3 regions of the Kitasatospora sp. NPDC101235 genome follow, and region 2 is predicted to be linked to each of the others. Evidence: riboswitches for the same ligand, from Rfam matches in the RefSeq annotation. Region 2 holds a riboswitch; each other region holds the start of a gene.

Region 1 (4,870 bases), on a different contig from region 2:
ACGCCGAGAACGGCGCCCGCCACAGGGCCGGCCGCCGCTCGGTCCGGCGGGCCCGGGCGGGGCGCGGGTCGTCACCGTAACCGCCCGGGACGTCCCACTCCCGGTCCTCCATGCTGCGGCTGCTGCTCATGCTCCCGGCCCCCGGCCCCTCGTACTGTCGGTCGTTCGTCCTGCTGACGGTGTCCAGTCTGACGGACGCGCAGGCCAGGCGTGATCCGGAGGCCTGGCGGATCCGGGGTGGGGTTAACCCCCCTCCGCCGCGATCCCCTCGTTCGGTCCGCCCTGCGTCCGGGCGGCCGCCCCCCGGCCCGTCCGCGGCGTTCAGCGGTCCGGGCCCGGCCTGCGGGCGCCCGGGCCCGGCCACTCGTCGGCGAGCAGCGAGTAGAGGAACGAGTCGGACCAGACGCCGTCCTTGAACCCGTCGTGCCGCAGTCGCCCCTCCAGCCGGAACCCCCGCCCGGTGAGCACCTTGACGGAGGCCTCGTTGGCCACCGCGACCCGGGCGGCCAGCCGGTGCAGGTCCAGGACGTCGAAGGCGAGGCCGCAGAGCAGGCCGACGACCTCGCCCGCGTAGCCGCGGCCCCAGAACTCGCGGGCCAGCACGCACCCGAGGTGGGCGGCCCGGTGCCCGTCGAGGGTGAGCGAGGCCTGCCCGACCGGCGTCGCGTCCTGCGGCTCCTCGGCGTCGGCGAGCCTGGTGACGGCGAGCCGGTAGGTGTCCCGCTCCTCGGCCATCGCCTCCTCCAGGTAGAGCTCGACCTGGTCGGCGCAGGCCTCCCGGCCGCTCGGCCCGAAGGGCAGGTGGCGGGTGACCTCCGGGTCGCCGAACAGCGCGTGCAGCGCGTCCACGTCGCCCTCGGTGTGGTGGTACTCGCGGACGGCCAGTCGCGGGCCGGTGAGTCGTACGGGGACCATGGCTGCCGACCCTATCCCCGCCCGGCGGCTACCGTTCGGACTATGAACGACGAAGACCTGCGGCTCGCCCCGCGCACCAAGGCCGCCGACCTGCTCGCCTGGGCGGCCGAGCAGGGCCGCGCGCCGGTGGCCGAGGGGCCGCTGCGCGCGGTGCTGGCGCTGCTGGAGCTGGGCGAGGGCAGGATGCACGACGGCTGGCCCGAACTGACCTCCGACGCGGTGGAGCACCTGCTGTACGAGCGGCTCCACCTGTACGTCCAACCGGCACCCGAGGAGGACCCGCTCGCCTACGGCGACGCCGTCCGGCTGCTGATCGACCACCAACGGGCGGCCCGGCGGCTCAACGCCAAGCGCCAGGAGCGGCTGCACGCGGAGGCCGAGTGGCAGGGCGAGGTCGCGGCCGGGCTGCTGCGCCGCGCCGACCTGGTGACCTGGCCCCGGCTGTACGCGCTGCTGCTGCACGCGCACGGGGTGGACGTCACGGACGGGGCGGCGGTGCGGGACTGGCTGGCCGGCTTCGGGGAGCTGGCGCAGGAGGAGCGGCTGGCCGCGTACGAGGCGCTGGTGCCGGCCGGCTGGCTGGACGAGCCGGACGAGCAGGGCTGGGGCCCGGGCCGGGTGCTGTCGGTCGGCATGGCCACGGACGGCGCGCGGCGGCTGCTGGAGCAGGGCCTGATGCGGCGCAGCTACCGCAACCTGGCCGAGCTGACCGCGCAGGGGCGGCCGATGCCGGACGAACTGGCCGGGGACTTCGGGCAGTTCGAGGAGGCGGCGGTCGACGCGGCGCTCGACCTGTTCGGCGGGTGGACGGTGCCGGGGCTGCCGCGGCTGCTGGTGACGGAGTTCCCGGAGCTGGCGCCGGAGCCGGGCCCGGAGGAGATCGAGGCGTACCTGGCGCAGCTGCCCGTCGAGGAGTGAGACGCCGCGCAAAGCCCCCGGCCCGGAGCGGGTGCTCCGGGCCGGGGGCTTCGTGCGGGTGCGTCAGGGGTTGAGGCCGCGCTGCTGGAGCCAGGGCTCCGGGTCGACCGGGGCGCCGCCGCCGGGGCGGACCTCCATGTGCAGGTGCGGGCCGGTGACGTTGCCGGTCGCGCCGACCTTGCCGATCTGCTGGCCGGAGGCGACCTTGCCGGAGCCCTTGGTGATCGAGGAGAGGTGGCAGTACCAGATCTCGGTGCCGTCGGGCAGGGTCTCGACGATCCGGTAGCCGTACGAGCCGGCCCAGCCGGCCGAGGTGATGGTGCCCTGGCCGAGCGCGTAGACCGGGGTGCCGGTGTCGGCGGCGAAGTCCAGGCCGGTGTGCAGGTTGGCCCAGTAGCGGGCGCTCTGGCCGTAGTGGGCGGAGAGCCGGTAGTCGTTCACCGGGAGGGTGAGGGCGGCGGCCTTGGCCCGCTCGGCCTCCTCGGCGGCGCGCTTGGCCTCGACCTCCTTGGCGGCGGCCTTGGCCTCCGCCTCCTGCGCGGCCTGGAGCCGGGCGGTCTCCTCGGCGGCGGTGCGCTGGCTGTCGGCCTGGTGCTGGATGCGGGCGGCGAGCGCGAGGCCAGGGTCGGCGGAGAGGGCGACCGGGGTCTCGTCCGGGGCCTCGACGGCGGGGGCGGCGGCCGGGGTCGCCGAGGCGAAGCCGGTGGCGCCCAGGGTGGCGGCGACGGCGGTGACGCCGAGCAGCGGGGAGGCTCCGCGGGTCTGACGCGGCATCCGGTGGCGGTTGGTCTCGGCCTCTGCGCCGAAGGCCTCGGGACCGAAGTCCTCAGGGCCGTCCGCGCCGGGGTGGTCGAGGAGCTGGGTACCGGCTGCGAAGCCGGCCGGGTGTGCCGGGGTGTGCGTCGACGCCACGGGAGGCGCGCTCCTTTCCTTCCTTCGCGCCTACCGGGTTAGCTGACGGGTTCGGAGCAGGAAGGTCTCCTACGGCCGGGCCGGAGCCCCGCCGATTCACCCCAAGGAACGTGGTTCCCCGGCTCCCTGACCTGCCCGGAGGCCGGTCGGCGGGATTAGGCGACGGCGCACGGTGCCGTCTGGGTACGGCGTTGACAACCGTGCTGCGTTATCAAACGTTAATCCTAGGACGCTCCGATTCCAAGCCATCCGTTTGGAGCAGCTCGGTGGAAGGTGATCGGACGTCAACGAACGGCCCCTCATGCACGGCCTCACCTGAGTACCCCTACTCATGTGCGGCCCGGCGGGGCCGCCGCATCCTGACGCCATGAGCGCACCGATGCAGGCCCGCACCACGGCCGCGTACTTCGTCCAGGCCGTCCTCTCCTTCTCCCTGTCGGGCATCGCCCTCGTCGCCGGAATCGTCTACCTGCCGGTCGGCGGATGGACCCGGGCCTTCCTCGGGGTCGGCCTCCTCTACACCGTCACCTCCGCGTTCACGCTGGCGAAGGTGATCCGGGACCGGCAGGAGTCCAGCGAGATGATCACCCGGGTCGACCAGGCCCGACTGGAGAAGCTGCTCAGCGAGCACGACCCGTTCAAGGTCGAGGGGGCCTGACCGGCCCCTTCCCCTTCTCCCGGCCCGCCACCGCGGCCCGTCGCCGACGGTCGCTTGACGGCTAAGGCTATTAGCCTTAGCTTTATGGCTATCGGCAGCACAGCCGATGCCCCGCACCGACGGCCCGAAGGGGACCACCCATGAACGGCACCATCACCCCGAGCACCCGGTACCTGACCGCTCCCGGCGGCCGGATCGCCTTCGACGACACCCGGCAGGGCGACGGCACCCCCGTCGTCCTGCTCCCGGGCATGCTCGACAGCCGGGCCGCGTACCGGCACCTGCGCCCGCTGCTCGTCGCCGCCGGCCACCGGGTCGTCACCATGGACCTGCGGGGCTTCGGCGAATCCTCCGTCACCTGGGACGACTACAGCCCGGCCGCCATCGCCGGCGACGTGCTCGCCCTGCTCGACCACCTCGGCATCGACCGCGCCGTCCTCGCCGGGAACTCGTACACCGGCGCGACCGTCGTCAAGGCCGCCGGGGACGCGCCCGAGCGGGTCGCCGGGATCGTCCTCCTCGACGCCTTCGTCGAGAACCCGCCGCAGGGCGCCCTGATGCGCGGCGTCATGGGCCTGATGGGCGCCGCCCTCGTCCACTGGCCGGCCTCCTGGGGCTTCTACCTGCGCCGGATGGCCTTCCCCGGCGCCAAGCCCGCCGACTTCGACGCGTACGTGGACGGACTGGTCGCCGCGCTGCGCACCCCGGGACGGAAGACCGCCACCCGCGGGTACGTCCACGGCGACTCGGCACCGGTCGGCTGGACGGCCGCGGTGCGGTGCCCGGCGCTGGTGGTCATGGGCAGCAAGGACCCCGACTTCCCGAAGCCGGAGCTCGTGGCCGACCGGCAGGCCGCCGCACTCGGCGCGCGGAAGGCGATGATCGAGGGGTCCGGGCACTACCCGATGGCCGACAACCCCGCGGCCACCGCGGACGCCCTGCTGCCGTTCCTCGCCGAGCTCGGCTGAGCCCCGCCCGCCCCGACCCGCCCGTCCCGCCCGTCCCGCCCGTCCCGCCCGACTCCACCCGTACGGAGAGCCCGAACCCATGCCCCGCGTAGGACTGACCCCCGACCAGGTCGTCGACCACGCCCTCGCCCTCATCGACGAGCAGGGCGCCGAGGCCCTCACCCTGGCCTCCGTCGCCGCCCGGGCCGGGGTCGCCACTCCCTCGCTGTACAAGCACGTCAGCGGCGGCCTCGCCGAACTGCGGCGGCTGATCGCCGTCCGGGTCACCGGGGACCTGGCCGACCGGCTGGCCGAGGCGGCCGTCGGGCGCAGCGGGGACGACGCCGTCGCCGCCGTCCTGCGCGCCTACCACGCGTACGCCACCGAGCACCCGCACCGCTACAACGCCCTCCCCCAGGCCCCGCAGCCCGACGACGACCTGGCCCGCGCGGCCGCCCGGCTCGTCGGGGTGATCATCGCCGTCCTGCGGGAGTACGGCCTCGACGGCTCCGAGGCGATC
Region 2 (4,870 bases):
CACTGCACCGGCGTCGGCAAGGCGCTGCTCGCCCAGCTGCCCGAGGACGAGGCCCGCGCCGTCCTCGGCCCCAACCCGCTGCCCGCGCACACCGAGTACACGGTCACCGACCCGCAGGAGCTGATGCGCCAGCTCGTCGAGGCGCGCTCGCGCGGCTACGTGGTCGACGACCAGGAGCAGGAGATCGGCGTCCGCTGCATCGCGCTCGCCGTCCCGGGCGCGCCGACGCCCACGGCACTCTCGGTCTCCGGCCCGGAGGCTCGCATCCGGGCCCTGGAGGAGCAGGCCGGGGCCGCCTCGCTGGTCCCGGTGATGCACCGGATCGCGACCCGGCTGGGGCAGGTCCTCGCCCCCTGACGTCCCGTCAACCCCCGTTGTCGACCCATCCGGTCGGGGCGGAACGCCGCTTCATCCGTTCGGGCGGACGACGGGCGGGTTGCCCCCGGGCTCCGGCGACGGCTCCGCCACCCTGGTGCCGACGCCGCCCGCGACGGCGCGGGCGGCCGGGACGCGAAGGCAGGGTGAGCGGGGATGGAGCAGCAGCACCGGGACGTTCGGGGCGGTGAGGTACCGGGTGGCCACGTACCGGGCGGTGGTGTGCGGGGCGGTGGCGCACGACCTGCCGCGAGAGGCCGGGGGTCCGGCGGGGCCGGACTGGTCGCGGCCCTGGCGGCGGGGTACGCGGTGACGGTGCTGGCCACCGACCCGTCCTGGGCGCTGCGGCGGCCCGAGCCCCGGCCCGCGGTGGAGGTCGTCGCGACGGGCGCGTCCACGGTGTCCACCCTGCCCGCCCCGGCGACGCCCGAGGCCTCCACCCTGCCGGCCCCGGCGAGGCCCGGAGCAGCGACGGACGCGGGATCCGAAGCCTCCACACTGCCCGCGCCGGCCGCAGCTCGGCCGTCCGCCTCCGACCTGGAGGTGGTCCGGACCGCCCCGGACCCGGCCACCCCCGGCGGCACCACCACCGTCCGCGCCTTCGTCGGCAACGCGGGCCCGGACACCACCGCCTCCCCGTTCACAGTCGTGGTCACCCTGCCGGAGGGCGTCAGCCCCGAGGGGCCGTACTTCCCTTCCGACTGCCAGGTGCTGGGCCACGGCCGCACCGTGCGGTGCGTGTTCAAGCCCGGACTGCGGGAGGGACGCAGCGCGACCGCCCTCATCCCGGTCCGGCTCAACCCGGGGCTGCCGGTGGGCAGGCTGAGCGGCGGCTCGGTCGTGGTGCGCAGCGCGGACGACCGGAACGAGGGCAACAACCGGCAGCCGTTCGACATCACGGTGGTCGGGACGACTGCCGGCTCCTGAGTCGCGCGGTCCCGCCGGTGGGGCCGACCCGGCCTGCGGGAGCGTCCTGCCGGTGGCCCGTTCCTACCGGTAGACGCGGACGTAGTCGGCGGCGAAGGTGATCGGGGCGGTCCCCTGCGGCGCGGGGTGGTACTGCCCCGCGCACACCGAGAGGTTGAGGTTCAGGTAAGCCGACCAGTTGGCACCGACGCCCTTGCCGTCCGAGAAGACCTTGACGCCGTTGACGTACCAGTCCACCGAGTTGGCGCCGTAGTGGGTGCCGATGGTCACCCACTGGTCCTTCGCGATGGCGCTCGCGTCGGTGTAGTACCTCGCGTTGCCCGGGTTGACGTGGTTGGTCAGCTCCAGCAGGTTCGGGTTGTCGGGGTGGTACTCGAAGGAGTCGACCTCGCCGTTGCCGTTCTTCCAGGTCCACAGGGCCGGCCAGGCGCCGCTGCCGGCGGGCAGCTTGACCCGGGTCTCGGCGTAGTCGCCGGTCTTGACCCGGAAGCCCTCGCTGGAGCCCTCGGTGGTCAGGAACCCGGTGTTCCAGGACTGCTTGCCGTTCTCCAGGGCCGGCCCGCCGGGCGTGGCGGTGAAGGTGGCGACCCCGTTGGCGACGCTGACGTTGTTCCTGTTCAGCCAGTCGAGTTTGTTGTCGCCCGGGTTGTGGTCGCCGTACCTGTACGCGGTGCTCTTGTCGCCGACCCAGCGCCGGCCCCAGCTGATCGCGCCGTTGAACTCGTCCGACCAGGTCAGCGACTTGCCGGCGACCGGGGAGGACGGCGGCGGGGTGCTCGGGGTCGGGGTGGTGCTCGGCGCCGGGACCGACGTGGTCGACGTGGTCGCGGTGGTCGAGGTCGGCTCGCCGGTCGGGGTCGGCTTGGTGGTCGAGGTCGACGTCGGGGTCGAGGTCGGCTCGGCGGTCGGCGTCGGGGTCGGGGTCGGCTTGGTGGTCGACGTCGGGGTCGAGGTCGGCTCGGCGCTCGGCGTCGGGGTCGGGGTCGGGGTCGGGGTGGACGTCCCGGCGGCGGAGACGACCAGCTGCTGCGAGGGCAGGTTGTGCCAGGCGCCGCCGAGCTCCTGCCAGAAGCCGAACCGGGTGTACGTCCCGGCGGGCAGGGCGCGCGCACCGCTGGTGAACTCGACCCCGCTCGGGCAGATCTGCACGTTGGAGGCGTTGCCGGGGTAGTCGAGGTTGTTGCCGCGCGCGTCGCGCACGCCCACACCGACCGTCTTCGCGGTGAAGCAGGCCACGGAGTGCAGGCCGAGCGAGGCGGTGGTGGCCCTGCCCGCGACCATGGTGGCGGGGCCGAGCCGGTCCTGGGTGACGGCCGACGCGGTGACGGCCTGGGCACCGGTGACCGCCGACAGACCGAGCAGCCCGGCGCCGCTGATGGCGAACGCCCCGGCGGCGGCGAGGGCGGCGTTGCGTCCGCGGTGGGACGGACGGGCGTGGCGCGGTCCGCGGCGGCGGGCGGACGCGGGCGCCGGCCGGTGCGTCGAGCTGGCAGGCTTGGGCATGGGACGACCTCTGCGACGCCTGCGAGGTGAGCTGTCGGGTTCGGGCTGAGGTCGCCCGGCCGCCTGCGGAGCGGCTTCACCCCTAGCCGCGGCCCGAACGCTCTGGCGTACGGGCCGGGCGCTGACCTTGGTTCCCCCGCTCCCGTCCTCTGTGGTGCTCGGCGACCCGCCGGCGGGTGGACAGGATTCGGCGTCCCGGCGGCGGGGTCCGCGAGGGCGGACGACCGTTGCAGGCTAGGTGGGTCGTGCACGAGCGGACAACTCGGACGGGCAGGTTGTCGCGCAGCTCACAGTGGTGTCGATCAACGACGCTGCGTGGCAGTCGAGTTGATCAATTTCCGGGAGCGGGAGGGCCAAGGCGGGCCAGGCGGACGGGCGGACAGCCGCGGACGGCTCGGGTCAGGTCAGCTCAGCCAGGCGTTGACCTGGCTCGCGGCGTCCGGCGCCCAGGCGACGGTGTGTGGGGGTACGTCCCATGGCCGGACGGCAGGACCGGCGCGCGCTCCTGCCCATGTGCCGGTCGCACATCCGGGCGGCTGTGTGGTGCCGGACCGTACCGTGGCGAGTGCCTGACCGAGTGCGCCCGGTCGGATAAATTGGAAGCCTGACATCTTCCGCCGTGCACAAGAGCGGCGAGCCCGACCGGATGCTCGCCACGACCGAACAGGAACGAGGACCCGCCCCACCATGACCGCGCCCCTGCCCGCCTTCGCCGGCCGTACCTACCTCTTCCGGGCCGACAACGGCGCGGCCTTCCGCAACACCTACTCGGCCGACGGCACTCGGCTGCGCTGGGAGGGCCTCGGCGAGTCCGCGGGCCAGTGGGAGGACGTGCGGCTGCACGTCGCCGAGGTCGCGCCGGAGATCTACTTCGTCAGCTGGACGGAGCAGAGCGGGATCACCGTCAGCCACGTGATGGACCTCGGCAAGCTGACGGTGCGGGCCTTCTGGACCTTCGAGGGCGAGGGCGGCCGGGTCGGCGAGCTGCACACCGGGACGCTGGAGCGGGTGGCCTGAGCGGCGGGACCGCTGCGCGGGAGCCGTACGGCTCGTGAACGACCGAACCCCCGGGGCCGTGGCCCCGGGGGTTCGGTCTTCTCCCCAGCCTGTTCGGATGGTCCGGGCGGTCCAGGCGCCGGGCGGTCCGGGCGGCCCCGGGTGCCGTTCCCCGTCAGACGGTCTGGTTCGGCACCTTGAGGTGCTGGGACAGCCACTCCAGTGAGGAGGGCAGCAGGGCGCTCCAGGTCTCGAAGTTGTGGCCGCCGTTCTCCAGCATGCTGTACGAGACCTTCATCGGGCTCTGCACCGCGTCGACGAAGGCCTCGGTCTCCTGCCGGTAGTTGCCGTCGCCCTTCTTGGTGCCGGCCAGCAGTACGGACACCTTCGGCTGCGGCAGGTTCTTCAGCCGCCACAGCAGGTTGGCCTCGTCGCGGCGCTGCTTGCTGCCGCCGAACAGGTCGCCCGTGGTCGGGTCGTCGGCGGCTTCGTAGTAGGCGGAGAGGGCGACGGCGGTCGGGAAGACGTCCGGGTGGCGCATGGCCAGCTTGAGCGCGCAGTAGCCACCGGTCGAGTTGCCCATGAAGGCCCAGGCCTGCGGGTCGCTGGAGACCCGGAAGCTGGCCTGGATCGCCGAGGGCACGTCCTTGGTGAAGTAGGTGTCGGACTGCGGGCCGTTCGGGACGTCCTCGCACTCGGTGTCCTGCGGCAGTGCGGGCGAGGGGCGCACCAGGACCATGACGGTCGGCTGCATCCGCCCTTCCTGCAGCAGCTTGAGCGCGGCACCCGGATAGTTGAAGCGGGTGATCAGGTTCTCGGCGATTCCTGGGAATCCGGTGCTGACGATCACGGCCGGGAACTGCTTCTGGGCGTACTCCGGCTGGAAGTACTGCGGGGGCAGGTAGACGTAGCCCTCGGTGGACAGCCGACTGACCGCGCCGTCGATCCGGACCTTGCGGATCTCGCCGGACTGGCTGGGCTCGCGGCCCATCGCGCCGCCGCCCTTGACCGCGGCCTGCCCCATCGTCTCCACCATCAGCCGGCCGGAGGCGTCCGCCTTGTTGTGGAT
Region 3 (4,870 bases), on a different contig from region 2:
CCCTGACCACCCCCGAGGCGCTGCTCGCCGAGCTGGAGAAGGTCGCCGTCCAGGGCTGGGCACAGGACCACGCCGAGCACGAGGCCTTCATCAACTGTGTGGCCGCGCCCGTCCGGGACGCCAGCGGCCGCGTGGTCGCCGCCGCGTCGATCTCCGTCCCCGACGTGGTCCTGCCCTACGAGCAGGTGCTGGACCTGCTCCCGCAGCTGCTCGCCACCACCCGCGCCGTGTCGGCCGACTGCGGCCGCCCCGACCACAACTGACGAACCGTCGAAGACACCAAGGAGCCCCATGTCCTCCGAGCATCCCCAGGCCGGCGAGAAGGCCGAGATCCGCACCGACGGCGCCCCCGCCCCCGCCTGGATGTTCTCCCAGGGCGTCCGCAAGGGCCCGATCCTCCAGGTCTCCGGCCAGGGCCCGCAGGACCCGGACACCGGCGAGTACCTGCACCACGGCGACGTGAAGGCGCAGACCCGCCGCACCCTGGAGAACGTCAAGGCCATCGTCGAGGCCGGCGGCGCCACCATCGAGGACGTGGTGATGTTCCGCGTCTACCTCACCAAGCGCGCCGACTTCCCCCTGATGAACGAGGTCTACGCCGAGTTCATCGAGGAGAACATCAAGCCCGGCGGCGTGAAGCCGTGCCGCACCACCGTCTTCGTCGAGCTGCCGCAGGAGCCGATGCTGGTCGAGATCGACGCGCAGGCCGTCATCGGCTGACGCACCGCCGCACCGAAGGGCCCGGACGCCACTCGCGCGTCCGGGCCCTTCCGCCCGTCCGGACGCCTGCTTGCCACGCCCCCACCCCCGCATTAGGTTAGGCTCACCTAACTTACTGGAGGTCCGCCCATGAGCCTGCCCACCGGCGACACCGAGGTCCCCGAGCCCACCACCGCCGAACGGACCCACAGCCTGCTCGGCACGACCTCCTCGCTCACCGTCCGCGCCCTGGGCGAGCACCACCACCTGGACACCCCGGTCTCCGTGCACGGCTCCCGGCTGCGGCTGCGCACCGCCCTGGACGATCCGCTCACCGCGGCCGCCGCCGGTGCCACCGACGGCCTCGCCGTCGTCATCGACGTCACCGACGTCTCCCCCGTCGCCGTCCGCGACCGGGTCCGCGCCCGCCTCACCCTGGCCGGCCGGCTGCACCTGGCCCACCTCGCCGACGACGGCCTCGGCGTACACCTGCGGGTGGACGTCGCCCACGCCGTCCTCGCCACCCCGTACGGCACCGGCGCGGTCACCGCCGACGACCTCGCCCTCGCCGCCCCCGACCCGCTGGCCCGGCACGAGGCCGCGCTGCTCACCCACCTCGCCGACGACCACGCCGAGGCGCTCGACGTCCTCACCCGGCTGCTCGACCCGGCCGTGCTCGCCCACGAGCCGGAGGTCCGCCCGCTCGCGCTGGACCGCCACGGCCTGGTGCTGCGCCTGGACCACCCGCACGGCCACCGCGACGTCCGCCTGGTCTTTCCCGAACCGGCCCGGGACACCGACGACTTCGGCCACCGGATGCACGAGCTGCTGGCCGCCGCCCAGCACGGCCTGCCGGTCCACCGGCACTGACTCCCGCTCGAACGAAGCAGCCGGCCCGGCTCCACGAGGAGGTCCTCATGAAGCCGGGCCGGCCTGGGCGTGTCCCGCGCCCATGTCCACTGTGCGGCGATCACCCGGTCGAGCGGTCACCCGACATGACCATCCCGGAGGATCGATTCGCCCCGCAGCAGCGGTGGTTCCTGAAACCTTCGGGGCTCAGGGCCCCGCGAAGTCGGAGTGCCTCGGGCTCAGAGCGCGACGCCGTGCGCGCGCAGGTAGGCGACCGGGTTGATGTCCGAGCCGTACTCCGAGCCGTTGCGGATCTCGAAGTGCAGGTGCGGGCCGGTCACGTTGCCCGTGGCGCCGGAGAGGCCGATCTGCTGGCCGACGGTGACGGCCTGACCGATCTTCACACCGATCGAGGAGAGGTGCGCGTACTCGGCGTAGTGGCCGTCGGCGAGCTTGATCTCGACCTGGTTGCCGTAGGCGCCGCCGTTGCCGGCCTTGACCACGACACCGTTGGCGACGGCGCGCAGCGGGGTGCCGGTGGAGGCGATGAAGTCCTGGCCGGTGTGGTGGCCGGAGGCCCACATCGAACCGGCCACGCCGTAGGCGGTGCCCAGCTTCGGGCTGGCCAGCGGGGCGACGAAGCCGGAGGTGGCCGCGGCGACCGGAGTGGCGGTCACGACCTGGGCCGGGGTGGCGACCTGCAGCTGGGTCTGGAGCTGCGCGGACGGCTTGGCGGCCTCGGTCTTCACCTGGACCTGGGCCTGCGGCGTGGCGGCCTGGGTCGCCGGGGCCGCCGGCTTGGCCGGGGCGGCGGGCTTCGCCGGAGCAGCGTCGGCGGACGGCGCGGCGGCGTGGCCCGGCAGCGCGAGCTGCTGACCCGGGAAGATCAGGTTCGGGTTGGCACCGAGGACCGAGCGGTTCTGCTCGTACAGCGCGTGCCAGCCGCCCTCGACGTTCTTGGCGTCGGCGATCTTGGACAGGGTGTCGCCGCTGACGACGCGGTAGCTCTCCTGCGCGGCCTGGGCGGCCGGATCAGCGGCCTGCTTGGCGTCGGTGGAGGCGGCGGCCTGCGCGACCGGGGCGGCCGGAACGATGTGGGCCTGGGCGCTGACCGCGGTCACGAGCGGGAGGACGAAGGAGACGCCGGTGACGGCGGTGGCGATGCCGATGCGGGCAGCGCGGGGCAGGGCGATACGACGGGCCTGAGCAGGCATGGGGTTTTCCTCTCCGACGCCTGCGAGGTGAGCTGTCGGGTTCGGGCTGGAGTTGCCCGGCCGCATGCGCGGCTTCACCCCGAGCCGGTCCTGGACACCCGCGCCCTGAGGCGCGAACTCCGGTCCGGCGACTTACCTGTGGGTCCCCCACTCCTGCCGTACAGAGTTCGTCTCGAACCACCGGGCAGCGGCAGGACTCGGCGTTCCACCCGGTGGATCCGTCCGGACTGGCCGGGCGGTCGCTGAACTAAAACCCATCCGTTCGGGTGAAGCAATGTCGATCTCTTGAAACGGCAACGATCCCCCCGGACGCGGTGACACTCCGCAGGCCGCACCCCACGGTACGTACACAACCCATTCACCCCCCGCCACTGATCCACGACCCTGCGCCGAGATCCGCGACGCAGCGCACCCGCCCGTTCACGCACCGCCCTCGGCCAACACACCCACCGGTGACCCTTGTCACGTGCGCCCCCGCAGCGCAGGATTCGCCCGTGGCCACCTCCGAGGCCGGCACCCTGCGCCTGGGCACCGCGCAGGGACGCTGGGTACTACTGGCGACGGTGCTCGGCTCCAGCATGGCGATGCTCGACGGCACCGTGGTGAACGTCGCCCTGCCCCGGATCGGCGCCGACCTCGGCGCCTCCCTGGCGTCCCTGCAATGGACGCTGAACGCCTATCTGCTCACCCTGGCGGGCCTGATCCTGCTCGGCGGCGCGCTCGGCGACCGGTACGGGCGGCGCAAGGTCTTCCTGATCGGCGTGGTCTGGTTCGCCGTCGCCTCCGCGGCCTGCGCCGTCGCACCGGACATCCACGTGCTGATCGCCGCCCGCGCCGTCCAGGGCATCGGCGGGGCACTGCTCACCCCCGGCTCGCTCGCCATGCTCCAGGCGGTCTTCCACCCTGACGACCGCTCGACGGCGGTCGGCCTCTGGTCCGGCTTCGGCGGGGTGTCGGCCGCGGTCGGCCCCTTCCTCGGCGGCTGGCTGGTGGACGGTCCCGGCTGGCGCTGGATCTTCCTGCTGAACCTGCCGCTCGCCGCCGCCGTCATCGCGGTCACCACCCGCTCGGTGCCGGAGAGCCGGGACAAGGACGCCTCCGGCCGCTTCGACGTGCTCGGTGCCGTGCTCGCCGCCCTCGCCCTCGGCGCGATCACCTACGCACTGACCGCGGCCGGCGAGGGCCTGTCCCCCGCCGTCTGGGTCAGCGGGGTGATCGGGGTGGCGCTCGGCGTCGCCTTCGTGGCCGTCGAGCGCCGCGCGCCCGAGCCGATGCTGCCGCTCGGGCTGTTCTCCTCACGGCTGTTCACCGCGGTGAACCTGGTCACCCTGTGCGTGTACGCGGCGTTCAGCGGCGTCTTCTTCCTGCTGGTGGTGCAGCTCCAGATCGTGTCCGGGTTCTCACCGCTGGTCTCGGGCTTCGCGCTGGTGCCGATCACCGTGCTGATGCTGCTGCTGTCCGCGCGCGCCGGACGACTCGGCAAACGGATCGGCCCGCGCATCCCGCTCACCGTCGGTCCCGTGCTGTGCGCCGCCGGGGTCCTGCTGATGCTGCGCATCGGCCCCGACTCCTCGTACTGGGTGGACGTGCTGCCCGCCGTCACGGTGCTGGGCTGCGGAATGACCCTGCTGGTCGCACCGCTGACGGCGACCGTGCTGGCCGCCGTCGAGGTCCGGCACGCGGGCATCGCCAGCGGGGTCAACAACGCCGCCGCCCGCGCGGCCGGCCTGCTCGCGGTGGCCGCCCTGCCGACGCTGGCCGGGCTGAGCGGCGACGCCTACCGGGTGCCCGCCTCGGTCGACTCCGCCTTCCACACCGCGATGCTGATCTGCGCGGGCCTGCTGGTCGCCGGCGGGCTGATCGCCTTCGCGACCGTACGGGGCAATGTGCTCGCCCCCGAGGAGCAAGCGGTGGCCGAGCCGAACTGCGACTGGCCGTGCGGCACCACCACCCCGCCGTTCGACCCGGGCCACGTCCCCACGACGCGCGAGGGCCCCGCCACCGGTCCGGCGGCAGGGCCCACGACTCAGAACTGACCAGACGTCAGAGAATGTCGGCAGGCGCGTACTTGGCGGCCTCCGGGTAGGCGGCCGCGACGGCCTCCACCT

What was found. A riboswitch is a leader RNA that binds a small molecule or an ion and turns the genes downstream of it on or off. The one in region 2 is predicted to bind cyclic di-AMP.
Region 1: another riboswitch for cyclic di-AMP. It lies ahead of ACIRRH_RS25765 (M23 family metallopeptidase); the one in region 2 lies ahead of ACIRRH_RS19940 (hypothetical protein).
Region 3: another riboswitch for cyclic di-AMP. It lies ahead of ACIRRH_RS17130 (peptidoglycan DD-metalloendopeptidase family protein); the one in region 2 lies ahead of ACIRRH_RS19940 (hypothetical protein).

The regions. Positions count from the first base shown of each region.
Region 1 is NZ_JBIWNZ010000016.1:175,110-179,979, reverse strand. It holds gene ACIRRH_RS25780 (sensor domain-containing protein) at 1-130, opposite strand, end outside; gene ACIRRH_RS25775 (GNAT family N-acetyltransferase) at 322-915, opposite strand; gene ACIRRH_RS25770 (hypothetical protein) at 958-1,833, shown strand; gene ACIRRH_RS25765 (M23 family metallopeptidase) at 1,897-2,745, opposite strand; cyclic di-AMP (ydaO/yuaA leader) riboswitch at 2,759-2,917, opposite strand; gene ACIRRH_RS25760 (YiaA/YiaB family inner membrane protein) at 3,113-3,403, shown strand; gene ACIRRH_RS25755 (alpha/beta fold hydrolase) at 3,544-4,371, shown strand; gene ACIRRH_RS25750 (TetR/AcrR family transcriptional regulator) at 4,451-4,870, shown strand, end outside.
Region 2 is NZ_JBIWNZ010000011.1:105,387-110,256, forward strand. It holds gene ACIRRH_RS19925 (IclR family transcriptional regulator) at 1-357, shown strand, start outside; gene ACIRRH_RS19930 (hypothetical protein) at 409-582, opposite strand; gene ACIRRH_RS19935 (hypothetical protein) at 685-1,302, shown strand; gene ACIRRH_RS19940 (hypothetical protein) at 1,366-2,805, opposite strand; cyclic di-AMP (ydaO/yuaA leader) riboswitch at 2,814-2,969, opposite strand; gene ACIRRH_RS19945 (MoaF-related domain-containing protein) at 3,493-3,822, shown strand; gene ACIRRH_RS19950 (alpha/beta hydrolase) at 3,977-4,870, opposite strand, start outside.
Region 3 is NZ_JBIWNZ010000009.1:38,322-43,191, reverse strand. It holds gene ACIRRH_RS17145 (IclR family transcriptional regulator) at 1-263, shown strand, start outside; gene ACIRRH_RS17140 (RidA family protein) at 292-720, shown strand; gene ACIRRH_RS17135 (DUF2470 domain-containing protein) at 850-1,569, shown strand; gene ACIRRH_RS17130 (peptidoglycan DD-metalloendopeptidase family protein) at 1,788-2,762, opposite strand; cyclic di-AMP (ydaO/yuaA leader) riboswitch at 2,767-2,902, opposite strand; gene ACIRRH_RS17125 (MFS transporter) at 3,257-4,798, shown strand; gene purB (adenylosuccinate lyase) at 4,806-4,870, opposite strand, start outside.